3 regions of the Ferdinandcohnia jepli genome follow, and region 1 is predicted to be linked to each of the others. Evidence: riboswitches for the same ligand, from Rfam matches in the RefSeq annotation. Region 1 holds a riboswitch; each other region holds the start of a gene.

The links. Region 1 has a riboswitch for thiamine pyrophosphate ahead of AB3M96_RS18500 (3-oxoacyl-ACP reductase). Riboswitches for the same ligand answer to the same signal wherever they lie in the genome.
Region 2: linked by a shared signal. The riboswitch ahead of thiT (energy-coupled thiamine transporter ThiT) and the one ahead of AB3M96_RS18500 (3-oxoacyl-ACP reductase) in region 1 are both predicted to bind thiamine pyrophosphate.
Region 3: linked by a shared signal. The riboswitch ahead of thiM (hydroxyethylthiazole kinase) and the one ahead of AB3M96_RS18500 (3-oxoacyl-ACP reductase) in region 1 are both predicted to bind thiamine pyrophosphate.

Annotation. Positions count from the first base shown of each region.
Region 1 covers NZ_JBFOKR010000018.1:49,905-55,452, forward strand. The annotation lists gene AB3M96_RS18475 (hypothetical protein) at 8-190, shown strand; gene AB3M96_RS18480 (DoxX family membrane protein) at 212-592, opposite strand; gene AB3M96_RS18485 (glycerophosphodiester phosphodiesterase) at 640-1,449, opposite strand; gene AB3M96_RS18490 (RlpA-like double-psi beta-barrel domain-containing protein) at 1,606-2,049, opposite strand; gene thiW (energy coupling factor transporter S component ThiW) at 2,381-2,884, opposite strand; gene AB3M96_RS18500 (3-oxoacyl-ACP reductase) at 2,899-3,660, opposite strand; TPP riboswitch at 3,751-3,857, opposite strand; gene AB3M96_RS18505 (M42 family metallopeptidase) at 4,099-5,175, shown strand; gene AB3M96_RS18510 (S1C family serine protease) at 5,299-5,548, shown strand, end outside.
Region 2 covers NZ_JBFOKR010000035.1:11-5,558, forward strand. The annotation lists gene AB3M96_RS23025 (cupredoxin domain-containing protein) at 97-507, opposite strand; gene rpsF (30S ribosomal protein S6) at 712-999, shown strand; gene ssb (single-stranded DNA-binding protein) at 1,058-1,606, shown strand; gene rpsR (30S ribosomal protein S18) at 1,656-1,895, shown strand; gene thiT (energy-coupled thiamine transporter ThiT) at 2,128-2,694, opposite strand; TPP riboswitch at 2,770-2,872, opposite strand; gene AB3M96_RS23050 (YybS family protein) at 3,014-3,979, shown strand; gene AB3M96_RS23055 (DHH family phosphoesterase) at 4,007-5,548, shown strand, end outside.
Region 3 covers NZ_JBFOKR010000003.1:139,757-145,304, reverse strand. The annotation lists gene thiD (bifunctional hydroxymethylpyrimidine kinase/phosphomethylpyrimidine kinase) at 1-712, opposite strand, end outside; gene thiE (thiamine phosphate synthase) at 709-1,368, opposite strand; gene thiM (hydroxyethylthiazole kinase) at 1,355-2,185, opposite strand; TPP riboswitch at 2,264-2,375, opposite strand; gene AB3M96_RS04230 (M3 family oligoendopeptidase) at 2,474-4,171, opposite strand; gene AB3M96_RS04225 (multi antimicrobial extrusion protein MatE) at 4,314-5,548, opposite strand, start outside.

The DNA.
Region 1 (5,548 bases):
TATACATATGTCAAATGAAAAACAGAACGATAGAAATTTTGCGGAAAATCTTAAGAATACTGCAGGCTCAGCATTTGAAACAGTTCATAATGCATTAGAAACTACTGAAGATGCTGCAATGAGTGCTGTTGATGCAACAAAGAATGCAGTAAACAATGTAAGGGAAAGAATGGATAACGATAATGAATAAAAAACGCCTCTTGGCGTTTTTTTATGGTCTTTTTTCGAATATACTTTTAAAGTTATTTCGGTAAAATACTAATAATATTCCATGTGCGATTATGATAACAACTGCTAAAAGTAATAAAGATTGATCCTCAAACAAATGAAGCAAGAAGATGTTTACTACCAGTGGAGCTAGAATGGCCAGTGCTAACGGGACATATCGATTACTTAGTAAGAGTAGCCCACAAAACACCTCTAACGATTTTTCTGCTACTAACAAATAGGAAAAATCAAATAAAGACATCGCTTCTGGACTTGTCGCAATGAACGGGTCTAAACCAAAGATTACAAAAAATCCATTTACGCCTGCAACTAAAAATAACACACCTAAGAATACTCTAGGTACATGCAATGCTACCTTTTTCAAACGAACACCCCCTTATATAAGTATACAAGGGAACGCGAATTAATTTGCTATTTTTGTAAAAGTTGCTGCGTTTCTTTTATAAAATCAGTGAAATATCCGTCTACACCGTATTTTATGATTCTTTTTTGTTCAGCTATTTGTGTTTGTTTATTCGTGAAATAAACATGTACTTTCTTACCAGCCTTATGTAATTCTTCAACAACATCTTTCGTAACATCTGAAGATTCAATACCAATAATAGGGTACGGAGTTGACATTGCCTGCTTTAGATCGAACTCTCCTTTTCGATATAAAAGGGTAAGCGGAATAGTAGGAGCTAAAGCCCATAATTTCTCAAGACTCTCCTTAGAAAACGACTGAAGAACAACCCTCTTCGTTTTTAAAACGTCATACTTACGTAAGAGTTTCACTAAGGGCTCTTCCATCACAAGTTGATTATTTACCTTCCTTGTTTCAATATAAAAGTTTTCATTTTTTGCAAAGGTTTTTAGAATTTCTTTTAAACTAGGTATTTCTTCACTTACAGTTTTATTATGAAAAGTACCGATTGTTTTAAAAGACTTTATTTCATTGAGGGTGTAATCAGATACTTTCCCCTTCCCATCTGTCGTTCGATCGAGTGTTGCGTCATGCATTGCAATAAGCTCGTGATCTTTTGTCATACGTAAATCAATCTCTAAATAATCAACACCATCTTTTGAAGCAAGTTTATAGGCTGTTAGTGTGTGCTCGTTAAACCTATTATTCGCGCCTCTGTGGGCTATTATTATTGGTTCCTCATCATCTGGTTTAGCGAGAACTATAGATGTAAGTGACAAACAAAACATAAGTAGTAATAGAGTAGTTCGTTTGATCATATGCAACCTTTCCTATATCAAAGTTATCTTTCCTATTCTTTGTATCTGACAGATATCTATGCTTGGGAGAAAACAATAAACAGCCTTTTCTCCTGTTGTTCAAAGAGATTAGGCTGTTTTCATGTGATGATAATTGCATATTGGTTGCATGTGTTATTAAATTGGAGTGATTTCTACATCTAAAACTCCAACACTTGGTTGTGCACCTAGTGCCTCAAAGGCCATTCTATGAAGATTAATTTTGTTTAACGGGAAGTTCTTCACCGTATCAACAACCGTGACAATAACTTCATGAGAAGGAACAAAAGAAAGATTTCTTACTTTTAAACGTTGACCGCATTTGAACGGACTTCCTTCAGCAACTGCAACTGTCATATTATTATCATATTTCCAACCAATTTCACATTTGGTTGGTACTCCACCCCAAGTCCAAGATGCCTTACCAATGATTGAATCAGTGTCCCTTGGCTGATACCAATATCCTGTTGGATATGGGACGTAATTATAGGATTGCTGCGGATAAGTAGGATAATAGGTAGTTCTTCCATCAATATATCCGTGACAATAAGGACAGTAGTGACCAGACATTTGATTACTCATTCCTCTTCTTCTCCCCCAAAAGCCGTATTTTACTAATTACTTCGTCTAATTAAATTATGTTATAGACACAGTTCTGGTTACAGTTGAGGAGGAAATAAGAAAAAGCTATTTAACTTTATTCAGCAGAAGTCCCCTACTTCTATAAGTGGGGGATGAATGCAAAAGGAGTATACAATTCAGTCAGTGTTAAAACTCCGACTGAATAAAGTTATAGTCTCCGGCGGATGCCTCGATTTTTAAAAGGAAGTCTTTCGAGCAAGCTCGAAAAAAATCGGGTGCAAATACACCAACGCGAATTTAATTTACTTTTGTCCTTTAAAATTCAACCAACTTAAAAATTCTTCTCCTGAAACATTTTAATCGCTGAGCTCTTCATAACGATATTTAAAATTACAAATCCAAAAATTGCCCCAGCAATTGAGCTAAAGATAAACGATGGTACGAATCCAAACAGTGCGGCTTCCTTGCCCATGATGAGTGTAGCTAATGGATAGCACGCAATAGCCCCTAGTATGCCAGTACCTATTATCTCACCTGTTAAAGCCATTGATAGTTTCTTAGTCTTTGAAAATAGATATGCTGCTAAAAAGGCACCAATCATACTACCTGGAAATGCAAATAATGACCCGGTTCCTAACATATTTCGTAATAGTGATACTGAAAAAGCCTGTAATACTGCATACCCAGGACCAAGGATAACAGCAGATAATACATTAATAAAATGCTGCATAGGAAATACCTTTGTAAAACCAATTGGTATTGAGAACAAATGACTTGTAATCGTTCCAACTGCTACTAGCATTGCTGTAACAGTCATTTTTAACGTTTTATTCATTAGAAATCCTCCTTTTAGTCCATTACTAAGCCGCCATCAACGACTAGATTTTGTCCTGTTACTCCCTTTCCCCATGGAGAGGCAAAGAAGAGTACTGCATTTGCTACATCGGAAGGTGTTGTCACCTGTTGCAATGGTGTCGACGATTTGATTAATTGAAAAACTTCCTCTGATGTTGCTGAACTTGCATCTGTTGTTTTGAGTAGCCCACCCGAGACCATATTAACTGTAATCCCATACGCTCCTAATTCTTTTGCCATGCTACGAGTAAACCCTAATAATGCGGCCTTGCTTGTATTGTAATCATGGTAGGCTACTACAGGGTTTTGAAATAGATTTGTTCCAATTGTGATGATACGACCAAACTTTTCTTCTCTCATATCAGGTAAAGCGGCTTGAGTAGTATGTAATGCACCCCTTACAGCACCCTCAAGCTGTGCTTGATAATCCTCCCATGAGATATCATCAGCGTTTTTCTTAGATATTGGATCAAATTTAAACTGAACTAATGCATTATTAATAACAGTTGTTACGGGTTTATCAAAGTATCGCTTAGCTTCACCAAACATTTGTTGGACTTGTTCTCGATTTCGAATATCTGCTTGAATGGCAATAGCGTTTTCTCCTATTTCTTCCTTCAAAGATAGTGCTTTGTCTTCACTTTGAAAATAATTTATTACTACCTTTGCTCCCTCTTGTGCAAAACCCCGTACAATTTCCCTTCCTAAACCACGTGCTCCTCCTGTTACCAGGACAACCTGATTATGTAGATTCATAGTCAAAACCCCCTAAACTAGTGTAAAGAACAACGCAAAAAAGCCAGGTCCATGTAAAATAGACCTGGCTTAAGTAGCGAGATAAAATTGCTAACTCTAACTCTACTTTCCTACGCCGGTATTACCCGGATCAGGTCCAAAGGGTTAAAAAACAACTGTTTTTCTCTCAGCCCAACCGGGCACCCCTAGTAGTTTGCGAATATTCTTTTTTTAAGTATAACGTGGTTACACAAAGATGTAAAGTAATAATTTGGTAAGGTGCGGTAAGTAAAACTGAGTAATAGTAAAGTTAGTAGTCACTTTACCCCTTTAGTTGCACAAAGAGACAAGCTATGTAAAAATAGATTAAAAGATTACTCTATTCGATCTTTTGAGAAATTTCTGTCGTTATAGGCGGAAATTCGTGTTTTTATTAAATTTATCTAGGGGGAACACTTCATGTTTAAAACAACTTTCTTAGAAGAATTAAAGGAACTTGCTAGTATCCAAGGAACACCTGGTCAAGAAATGAATGTAGTTAGAGCTTTAGTAGAGATGTTCAAGCCTTTTGCCGATAAGGTAGAAGTTGACCATATGGGTAATTTATATGCCTACCTTGAAGGAAATCAGCCTGGTCCAAAATTAATGATTTCCGCTCACTCTGACGAAATAGGCTGTGTTGTTCGAGATATTGACGACCGAGGATTCATTCGAGTTGAACGTACAGGTGGAGTTCTTGAGACACTTCTTATCGGACGTAAAGTAAATGTAAATGGGCACTTTGGCGTAATTGGTGTGAAGGCTGGACATTTACAAACTCCCGAGGAACGTAAAAAAGCACCTAGTATTTATGAATTATATGTCGATGTTGGTGCATCTTCAAAAGCTGAAGTTCTTGAAATGGGAATTGAAATCGGCGACCCAATTACATACATAAGTGAAATTGAGCAATTTACGAATAAAGATTTAATTTGCGGAAAAGCCATTGATAACCGTAGCTGTTGTGTCCTATTAGTGGAGCTATTTAAAACGTTACAAAGCCGTGACTTTAGCGGAACATTAGTTGGTGTTGTGGCTGTTCAAGAAGAAGTTGGATTACGTGGGGCAAAAGTGGCAACCTACAAACTAAATCCAGATTATGCAATCGTCCTTGATACGATACCTTGTGCAGATACTCCAGACAGTCTTGGTAGTGGTTATCCGGTTGGTATCGGTAAAGGACCTGTTATTCCTGCTTTAGCTGGAGGTTCTGTACGTGGTAACATTATGTCACCACAAATGAAAAAACTAATAACGTCTCATGCGAAGAAGCTAGAGATTCCTTATCAACTTGCCGTAATGACAGGAGCAACAACTGATGTAGCAGCTGTTCACATTGAGCGTGAAGGAATTCGTGCTGGGGCCATTACCGTAGCTCGCCGTTATTCCCACTCACCTGTTGAAATGGCAGATCTTAATGATTATGAACAAACGCTAACATTACTCAACTCACTAGTAAAAGACCTCGGAAACTGGGGAGAAATGAGCTTTATATAGTAATATACGGCCTGGCCATGCAGATATATTTTAGTGCAGAGGTTCAGGCCAAAAAAATGCTTATACCAACCTATCATTTCACATACTACTATAGAAATAGAAGCAAAGTTAGGAGCTAACCTAGTGGACAAAGATCGTGAGGAACAAACACAAGAAAATAGTAATGATGAGATGGACTGGGATGCTTTTTTTAAAAGTGACGATGATGAAGAATGGGAAAAAGAAAAAGCAAAAAAGAAAAAACGTAGAAGTCTTATTGTTAAATTAGTTAGTTTGTTACTTGTAGTTTCTATGACCGTTACAGGGTTACAGGTTTGGTTCAATGTATTCAACCTCCCTGCAATCCGCTTTGTTGAGGTTTCAAATCGACTAT
Region 2 (5,548 bases), on a different contig from region 1:
CTATATTTAGCCATAAAAAACACACCCCAAAAGTAAGATTTCTCTCTAACTTTTGGGGTGCAGTACACAACTGAAGTGCTTTTTTACTTTATAAAATTATTCAACAATTACTTTGAAATTCATAAGTGCATGTCCAGTTCCACATAGCTCTGAACACTTTCCTAATACTTCACCAGATTGTTTGCCGGTAAAGATAAATGACTCACCATTCATTATTTCAGGTTTATCAGTACTAGGTAGCCATAAGGCATGTTGTAGTTCGTCTTCACTTTCGAGAGTGATTTTAACTTGTTCTCCAACTCCTACTTTAATTTCAGCAGGTTCAAAAACATAGTCTTCTGGGTTTGGACCAGTCTTTGCTATAACTACATATTCTTTCATATCACTTTGCTTAATGCTTTTTATATTGGTTTTTTCATCACCCTTTGCTTCATCTGAATTAGCACATGCTATTAAAGTTGAAGAAATAAGTATGACAAGAAAAGCCATAACCATAGTTTTTTTCATGGATATCCCCCTAAGATGCATATTTTATGGAAGAGTTTATCATATCATAACTATATTTAAGAAACAGTACCCTAAAGAGAGAATATGAGATTCAACTTGCTAATAAGAAGTGGTTATGCTATAATTTTTTTCTGTGAGTAATTGAAAAATATTGCTCCTTGCCCTTATTGATAAGGGCCGTTAGACCAAAAGGAGGTGAACGTGATGAGAAAATACGAAGTTATGTATATCATCCGTCCAAACATTGATGATGAAGCGAAAAAAGCTTTAGTTGAGCGTTTTAATGGCGTTTTAACTGACAATGGTGCGGAGATTACAAACGTAAAAGAATGGGGTAAGCGTCGTTTAGCTTATGAAATCAATGATTTCCGCGATGGTTACTACATGATTCTTAACGTAATGTCAAACGCTGAAGCTGTTAACGAATTCGATCGTTTAGCTAAGATCAACGAAGACATTATCCGTCATATCATTGTTAAAGAAGAAGAATAATTTTAACTTTTAAAGAGCGTATGCTCTGTTTTGAATATCCTGTAAAGGAGTGGTTCTGATGATGAATCGCGTAGTTCTCGTAGGGAGACTTACGAAGGATCCTGAATTACGATATACCCCAAGTGGAGTAGCTGTTGCAACCTTCACACTAGCGGTGAATCGAACATTCACGAATCAACAAGGCGAACGTGAAGCTGACTTCATAAATTGTGTGATTTGGCGCCGACCAGCAGAAAATGTCGCTAACTTCCTTAAAAAAGGCAGCTTAGCTGGTGTTGATGGTCGTCTTCAAACAAGAAGTTATGAAGGCCAGGATGGTAAACGTGTATATGTTACTGAGGTAGTTGCAGAAAGTGTTCAATTCCTTGAACCTAGAACTGCAAATGACCAACAACGCAGTGGTGGAGGAAACTTTGGTGGCGGCTATGGTGGAAACCAAGGCGGAAGCCAGGGTGGCAATCAAGGTCAAGGCGGTTATTCTCCATACGGACAAAATCAGAACCCACAACGTAATAATAACAATCAAGGCTTTACAAGAGTAGACGAAGATCCATTTGCTAATGATGGACAACCAATTGACATTTCAGATGATGATCTGCCGTTCTAACTTGTAAATTTGATTCGGATAAAAAGTAAGAGGAAGGAGGAGAATATAAATGGCTGGTGGACGTAAAGGTGGACGTGCAAAACGTCGTAAGGTGTGTTATTTCACTGCAAACGGTATTTCACGCATCGATTATAAAGATGTAGATTTACTTAAAAAATTCGTTTCAGAGCGTGGTAAAATTTTACCTCGTCGTGTAACTGGTACTAGCGCAAAATACCAACGTAAATTAACTGTTGCTATTAAGCGTGCTCGCCAAATGGCATTATTACCATATGTTGCAGGTGAATAGTAGATAAGTAAGCGATGGCTATAACAGCTATCGCTTTTTTGTTGTTTAGGAAATTATAAAATTTTATGATGTTGATAACTTGAAAAAAGTTATCCAAGTCCAGCTTCAGCGCCTGTCGGGGCTGACCAAGGCGCTTGCGCTTTGGTCTTTGTTTTTTATCTATAGTGCAATAGCTTGAGGCTTCTATAAATGAAGGTAAAAAAAGCCCCTAAAGCAAAGTAGGGGCCTTGTATTAAACGGTTTGCTTTAAAACAAAGAATCTCGGTGAAGATAATATTAACAATGACATAATGATTGAACAAAATACAAAAGCACCAATCATAGTTATTCCATTCGCAGTTAATGAGAACCAAACTGCTTCAAAGCCTTTTAATTGTTCGGCAAAGAAAATAAACCCTGATACAAAATGCCAGAAATAACGTGCAATACTTCCAATTAAGATAGCAAAGATAATGAGGACAAGTGACTTGCCTTTATTACCATCTTTTAAGTTTTTTTGTACACTATTTTTAAATAGACCAGCAAATCCAATAAATGAAAATGCTAAGAAATAATCGATAGCACCCTGAACAGGGTGAATAATCCATGGATCAAACACAATTTGTAAAAGTCCCCATAAGAAGCCTGAAAGAACTCCAATTTTAAAACCCCATCTAAGTGCGACAATAAACACTGGTATCATGGCGAATGATATAGAGATGGAAGGACCAAAATCTATAGATGGAATTAGGTCCAATAATAAAGCTAATGCCGCAAAAATTGCCGCCTCAATCATTGCTTGTAATCTACTATTTCTCATAAAAAAACCTCCTATATGGTGTGTGTAATAAACAAAACGCACCGCATAGGAGAACAACTTTAAAAAAGGTAGTAGTTCTCAATAATTCCACATCCCTACGCTAGAATTAACTAACAGGTTCAAAGGGTCAGAACGAAAAATCGTTCACTCTCAGCATTGTGCTCCCCTAGTGGTTACGTTTACTTATTTACTACTATCATAATAGAAAATAGGGAAAAGTAAAGGGAAAATATCATTTTCTTGATAATCTCATAATCGCAAAAGTTGAACACTTACCGCTAAGTCTTTACAATAGAAGGAGATTTTAAGAAGTATTTTCATGCAAATATTGTTCTTAGTTATTAGAGGTGAAAAGGTGAAAAACACGAAGATATTAACAGAGGGTTCAATGCTGATTGCCGTGTATTGTGTACTCTTACTTGTTTCTTTATATGTACCCATACTAGGCTCCTTGATTGCATTTCTACTACCTATCCCATTTATCCTTATTACCGTAAGACACGGAGTTAAACAGAGTGTATTATTTTTAGTAATAGGGTTTTTATTATCAGGATTACTTGGGTCAATTTTAGGGATTGCACACACACTGATGTTTGGGGTTGCTGGTATTGTAATAGGCGAGTTAATTAGGAGAGAGAGAAACGGTATTGAGCTATTTCTAGGTGCAACTTTATCCTATCTTGCTTCAATCTTTATTATGTACATAGCTATAATTGGAGTATTTCAAATTGATGTAATTGAAATGTTAACTGAGGGTTCAAGAGAATCCTTTGAAATGGCAGAGGAGATCGTCCAGGCAACAGGTACAGATGCTAACACAGATATCATTTTCCAATTAGAAGAATCACTTGAAATGATGCAGTACTTAATTCCAAGTTTATTTGTTTTTCTAGCAATGATTTCGGGTTTTATTACAGTTTTGGCCATTCATCCAATTCTAAAAAGACTTCGGGTACAAATGAATCCATTTCCTCCTTTTAGGGATATTTCGTTTCCTAAAAGCATCATATGGTATTATCTACTTATTTTATTAGTAAGTTTTATGGAATTAGAAAAAGGTTCTTTTGCTTATACTGCATTTCTTAACTTCTTTTTTATCTTGCAGTTATTCATGGTGATACAAGGGTTGTCATTTATCTATTTTTATTGTCATCAAAAGAAAATTTCCAAGGCAATCCCAATTGTTATAACCATTCTTACACCATTTCTTCTTTATATTATTCGAATCTTAGGTATAATTGATTTAGGATTCCAGTTGCGAGATAGAGTGAACCAAAAGAAGTAAAACAAAGCTTTAGGAGCTGAAAATTAGATGCCAGACTTTTACAGAAGGAAATTATTTCGCTACCCTATTTATGCGTTACTTATTATTACAGCATTACTAATTGCATTTCTTTTTTATTTTCAATGGGTGATTGGGTTAGCATGTTTTCTGCTCCTTGGATTAGTCGTTTTTTATATGTACAAAGCAGATTTATTATTAAATAAGGAGATGGAGCAATATATTTCAACACTTTCTTATCGTTTGAAGAAAGTTGGGGAAGAGGCGTTAATGGAAATGCCTATTGGTATACTGCTCTATAACGATGAATATGAGATTGAGTGGGCCAATCCTTATTTGTCATCATGTCTTGATGCTGATACATTAGTGGGCCGTTCTTTATACGATGTAGGTGAAGCTATTGTGCCATTAATTAAACAAGAGGTTGAAAGTGAAACCATATCATTACACGAACAAAAGTTTAAGGTGATTATCAAACGCGAAGAGCGCCTTATGTACTTTTTCGATGTAACTGAGCAAATTGAGATTGAACAGCTCTATGAAGCAGAGCGTACGGTGTTAGGTGTAATTTATTTAGACAATTATGACGAAGTTACACAAGGTATGGATGACCAACGAAAAAGTGCATTAAATAGCCAAGTGACTTCAATACTTAATAATTGGGCAAATGAAAATGGTGTGTTTTTAAAAAGAACATCTTCTGAACGATTCATTGCTGTGTTGAACGAAGATATATTAACTCAATTAGAAAAAACCAAATTTACCATTTTAGATGATGTGCGTGAAAATACCGCAAAGGACAGCGTTCCTCTTACGTTAAGTATAGGTATTGGTGTAGGGGTACCAACGCTACCGGAGTTGGGTGTAGCGGCACAATCAAGCTTAGATCTAGCATTGGGTAGAGGAGGAGACCAAGTAGCTATTAAACTTCCGAACGGAAAGGTTAAATTTTACGGCGGAAAAACCAATCCAATGGAAAAGCGTACTAGAGTCCGTGCTCGTGTTATTTCTCATGCTCTAAAGGAAATTGTAACAGAAAGTGATAAAGTCATTATAATGGGCCATAAATACCCTGATATGGACGCTATAGGAGCAGCAATGGGAATATTGAAGGTTGCTCAGATGAATCATAAAGACGGTTATATTGTATTAAATTTAAATGAAATTGATTCGGGTGTAGGTCGACTTTTAGAAGAAGTAAAGGAAAATTCAGAGCTATGGTCGTTTTTTATTACACCAGAACAAGCTCTTGAAATCGCCTCTAACGACACTTTACTAGTTGTGGTGGATACTCATAAACCATCAATGGTAATTGAAGAAAAGCTTTTATCGAAGATTGATAAAGTAGTTGTTATTGACCATCACCGTAGGGGAGAAGAATTTATTCAGTCACCGCTATTGGTGTATATGGAACCATATGCATCTTCAACTGCAGAGTTAGTCACAGAATTACTTGAGTATCAACCGAAGAGAAAGAAAATTGATATGTTAGAGGCAACAGCTCTATTAGCGGGAATAATCGTAGATACAAAGAGCTTTACATTACGAACTGGTTCAAGAACATTTGATGCT
Region 3 (5,548 bases), on a different contig from region 1:
CTGAAATGTACCTTTTTGCTTCTCGGATACTTGTTTTACTATCAAAACCTTTTGCTAGATTACATGCAATTGCAGATGAAAGAGTACAGCCTGTTCCATGTGTGTTAGGATTGTCTACTCTGTTTCCTGGAAACCAAATGAATTCTCCACTGCTATATAAAAGATCATCCGCTGTATCTTCAAGGTGGCCACCTTTTATTAAAATATTGCCTTGGTAGCCTTGAGATATTTTTACTGCTGCTTCCTGCATGTCTTCCTTCGTGCGAATTTGAATACCACAGAGTGCTTCTGCTTCATGGATATTTGGTGTAATAATGGTTGCTAGTGGTATTAGCTTAGTAATGAGCGCATCCATCGCTGTTTCACTGAGTAACCGGCTGCCACTTGTGGAAATCATAACTGGGTCAACCACGATGTTTTTAGCTTTGTACTCCTCAAGCTTTTCAACAATTTTCAAAATAATTCCAGGGGAAGAAACCATCCCTATTTTCACACTATCAGGATATATATCAGTCATAATGCAGTCCAGCTGTTGCCCGACAAAATCGGGAGTACAGTCTACTACCCCAAATACTCCTGTTGTATTTTGAGCAGTAAGCGCAGTTATTGCGCTCATGGCATACATATTATGTGCCGTAATGGTCTTAATATCTGCTTGAATCCCCGCTCCTCCACTACAATCAGAGCCTGCAATTGTTAAAACTTTTTTCATTTTGGCAGCCTCTCCTTTTCTTGAGTCATTTTTGTAGACAGGTCACGCAACACCTTACATGACCTTGCTATATCAGGCTTTGCAAAAATCGCTGAAACTACTGCAACTCCATCAACACCAGATCCGTTTAATTCATGGATATTGGTTTCGTTAATTCCACCAATTGCAACAACCGGAATTGACACAGCTTGACAGATATCTTGAACCATCTTGAACGTCATTGGAGTAGCGTCGTGCTTCGTTCCTGTTGGAAAAACAGAGCCGACACCAAGATAATCGGCACCAGATTGTTCGGCTTCGATGGCTTGCTCTACAGTTTGAGTAGAAACTCCGAGGATTTTATCAAGTCCAATCATGCTTCTCACAGTTGCCACAGGTAAATCTTCTTGCCCAACATGTACTCCATCTGCTCCACTCGCAAGCGCTATTTCAACATTGTCGTTAATCACAAAAGGCACTTTATATGTATCTGTTAGCTTCTTAATCTCTAAAGCTTCCTGTAAAAACGAATCATAATCTAGCGCTTTTTCACGTAACTGAACAAATGTTACGCCACCTTTAAGAGCTTCCTCTACTTGTTCAATTAGTGTTTGGTTTCCTGTCCACGCTCGGTCTGTTACTGCATATAAAAGCATATCTTTTTTATCTACCTTCAATTTTCATCCCGCCTTGTAATAATGTTTGATCTAGCTTGCTCATATAATCGATGAGGAACATTCGGAATGAAGAAGTCCCACCCTCAGTTGCTGAGACTCTATCAAAGGCGAGTTCACCACAAAGTCCCAGCGCACTAACTGCAGCTGCGGTACTCGGAAGGATTTCATTAGGATTCGCTCCACAGTATGCTCCTACAACAGCCGTAAGCATACATCCAGAACCTGTGATTTTAGCCATCATCGGGTGCCCATTTCTGATTACATATGCATTTTCTTCATTCGCAACAATATCAATCGCACCGGTTATTGCTACTACTGCTTTCGTTTGTGCACTAGCTGCTTTTGCAAATTGAATTGCTTCTGCCAGATTTTCTTCTGTCACTACATCTTCAGCTGCAGCATCGACTCCCTTTGTATTTCCGCTACCGGCATAGACAGTCTTAATCTCAGACATATTCCCGCGAATTACAGAGTATTTCACCTCTTCAAGCAGCTTGTAAACTGTTTGTGTTCGAAGTGTTGATGCTCCTGCCCCTACTGGATCTAAAATGACTGGATGACCTAATTCGTTCGCTTTTTTACCAGCAAGAATCATAGATTCTACTGTTCTTTCATTAAGCGTTCCTATATTGATTACGAGGCTACTACAAATACTTGTAATCTCCTCCACTTCCTTACTGTCATCAGCCATAATCGGTGAACCCCCACAGGCTAACACTATATTAGCGACATCATTCACGGTCACATAGTTCGTAATCGTATGTACAAGTGGCGTTTTCTTTCTAACATTTTCTACGATTTGTTCAAACAAGTTCATCTCTCCTTTTTGATAGTTGGATGTTTGCGAAGTTGGGAAAATAAAAAACGGCATACCCATAAGGATATGCCGCATGTATACACATACTAAATAAACTCCCTACGTTGGCATTATCCAAATCAGGTTCACGGGTCTAAGCTACATTTCGCTTACTCTCAGCCTGCAGGTGCAAGCTCCCCTTACTTTGATTAAATTTTTAAACAATTCAAGTATAACATAGATTTTGGGTTTGTAACTCTTAATAGTTACTAAACTTCCATCTCCAATGGGACTTCACATGTCCCATTTCTATAATGATTGCTCCATCTTTTCCAATTGTGAACCTACAAATTTTTCGAGTGCCACGAATGTTTTTTCTTCAAAAGGTGATTGTAAGTTCCCTTCCTTAAGAAGTTCTAGGAAGGATTTACTTCCTCCTATTTTACAAAGCCTGACATATGTTTCCCATGCTTTTTCAAAATTCTCATTTGACATACGCCAAAATTCAAGAGCACAAACCTGTGCGAGCACATAATCTAATAGATAAAATGGTACTTCGTAGATATGGATGACTTCTTGCCAAATGCCTCCTTCAACCAAGTAAGGTATCCCATCATGATCTCGATAAGGCAAATATTTTTTCTCTATTTCAGACCACAATTGTCGTCTTTCCTCTGGTGTTAAGTCAGGGTTCGCATAGACTTCATGTTGAAACTCATCACCTGCACATAGTCTTGGCATTTTCACGATACTGTCAGCTAAATGAACAAACTTATGTTTTTCTGCATCCTCTTTAAAAAAGTAATCCAACCAAGGATACACGAAAAACTCCATGCTCATCGAAAAAATTTCGGAGGCCTCCATGGTTGGGAAGAAATATTCAGGCTGCTCTTGAACTTGTAATGCATTATACGCCTGGAAAGCATGCCCTACCTCATGTACAAGGACCCTAATATCGTTAGAAGTTCCATTGAAATTAGCAAACACATAAGGGGCTTTTTGCTTCCATAAGAAGGTGCAGTAGCCAGTGTATGCTTTACCAGGTTTGTGAACTAAATCGAATAATTCACGTTCTGTCATTTCGTCATAAAAGCGTTTTGTTTCTAAAGATAATTCACTGTACAATTTCCTTCCTTGTTCGATGATCCATTCTGGGTCACCTTTTGGTATAGGGTTTCCTTCGAGAAACTGTACCTTTTCATCGTAAATCTTTACGTTTTCTACTCCGATTCTTTTCCCATGGTTTTCTACAATCTTAGATGCAAGTGGAACAATATGAGTCAGCACGTTTTCTCGGAATACCCGTGCTGCTTCTGCATCCCAATCAGAGCGATTCCAACGAAGGTAAGCTAATTCAGTGAAATTGCTAAACCCAAGTTCCTTTGCAATTCTAGTTCTAACCTTAACCAGGTCATCGAATAGCTTATCGAATTCTTCTTGATTTTTTGAAAAGAATTCATATTTTGCTTCAGTGGCCTGTTTCCTAACAGTTCGACTTGAGTTGCTGATAATATATTTATCAATCTGTGCTAACGATTTTTCTTCCCCCTCAAATAAAACCTTAGCATTTGCAATTAATTTCTGATAATTACTTGTTAAGCGGTTCTCCTCTGCAAGCAGGTCCATCACAACTTCGGAAATCGTCTTTACCTTTGATTCCGCAATATGAAACAGTTGCTTACCAAATCGTTTTTCTAATTCTGCTTTAAAAGGCGTTTCTACCAAAGCCCGATAATAATCAGCTTCTACATTTTCGTATTCTGGACCAAAGGTATTAAAAAACTCGTATTCTTTCTCATAAAAAGGGTCTGTAGTATCTAACGTGTGCCGAATATGAGCAATCATTTGAGCGGAATCATATTCTTCTCGAAACTTATTTATTTTTTTAATTGTACTTATTTGTTGTTCTGCATTGGCAGCTTCTTGAAATGATTTTATTAATTGTTTCATTTGCGCTTTTACATTTTCAATCGAAGGCCTTTCATATGTAAAATCTTTAAACTTCATAACTCTTCCCCCTTTTTATAAACCGACTAACCAGTTTATTTAATTTTACCACCTATGATAAGATTTTCCAATATTAATTTTCCATAAAAAAAAAGCGAATGTAAAAAATCCGCTTTATCCGCTCATATAAAGTAATCTTCACTCAATGTGCCCTGCTCAACCTCAACAATTTCCCTACTTTACCTCTAATTTTTGAATAGTTTAAGATGGCTGTTAACACTAGTAATTCCGCAAGCAATCCGATTGATTGGGCAAATGCACCAATTACTCCATTCCAACTTACAGACACCTTTACACCAATGAACAAAATAATAAACGTAATTACTAGATTCGTAGACTGTGAAAATATGGTCACTTTTGTTTGGCGTTGAAGCATTAATAAGCCATTTAAATAGTCAACAAATGGGAACACAATTGCTAAAATCATAAAGATTTGTAACGCTTCTAACGTTGCATCAAACAAACGCCCACTAACCCCCATCATCCTTTCAAGGAAGAAGGTCCCTGCACTTGTATAACAGATGATTGAAAGGACAACAACTGGTAAGAAGCTAATAAAGAGCGTAAATCGTTTTACCATTGATTCATGGCCCTTGTAAAAGTTAATAACGATTTGATGTGTATATGAAAGATAACTAATTGCTAACTGGGTAATACTGAATGCAATTGTATAACTAGCAATGGCTAACTCGATATTATCTGTTTTACCTAAGTAGATATTAATCACAGGTCCAATCAGTACAGTCACAATGGAGGAAAGCATCAATGGACTATAAAAACGGAAAATTTGTGATTTTGAGTTAATCTGCTCAGAGCTTTTTTCCGGCATTTTTTTCACGAGAGATCTTGCTTCTATAAAGCTCATTACAAATTCAACCATCATACCAATTAGGAAAATGTAAGCCCCTGTTTTTGCAGTAATCGTTCCTGTATTTATAAACATCAATGAAACAACATACATAACAGCCAGGCGAATTAGCATCCCAATTGTCAGCCATTTTGTTTGACGATTATAAATAATGATTCCATGATACAAACAACGAAGCCCTGAAAAGATCGTCACATACATAGCAATTTGATAGGTAGCTTTTACTTGAGGAACAATATCTTTATTTGCTCCAAATATTTTTAAAAAGATAAAATCTCCTATAGGTGTAAACGCAATTACGGTTGTAAAAGCCACAATAATACCAATTGTATAATATGAAAACAGCTTCATTTTTTGGAATGACTCTCTATCTCGCACCATGGTTGAGCAGGTTTGACGGAGAATAACCGCTAATCGCTCTGTAATTGTGTGCAGACTCATTGCAATCGCATAAGTCGCAATAATAACCTCCGAATGAGCCCCCCGGGCTAGAGTACTGTTAATAATTA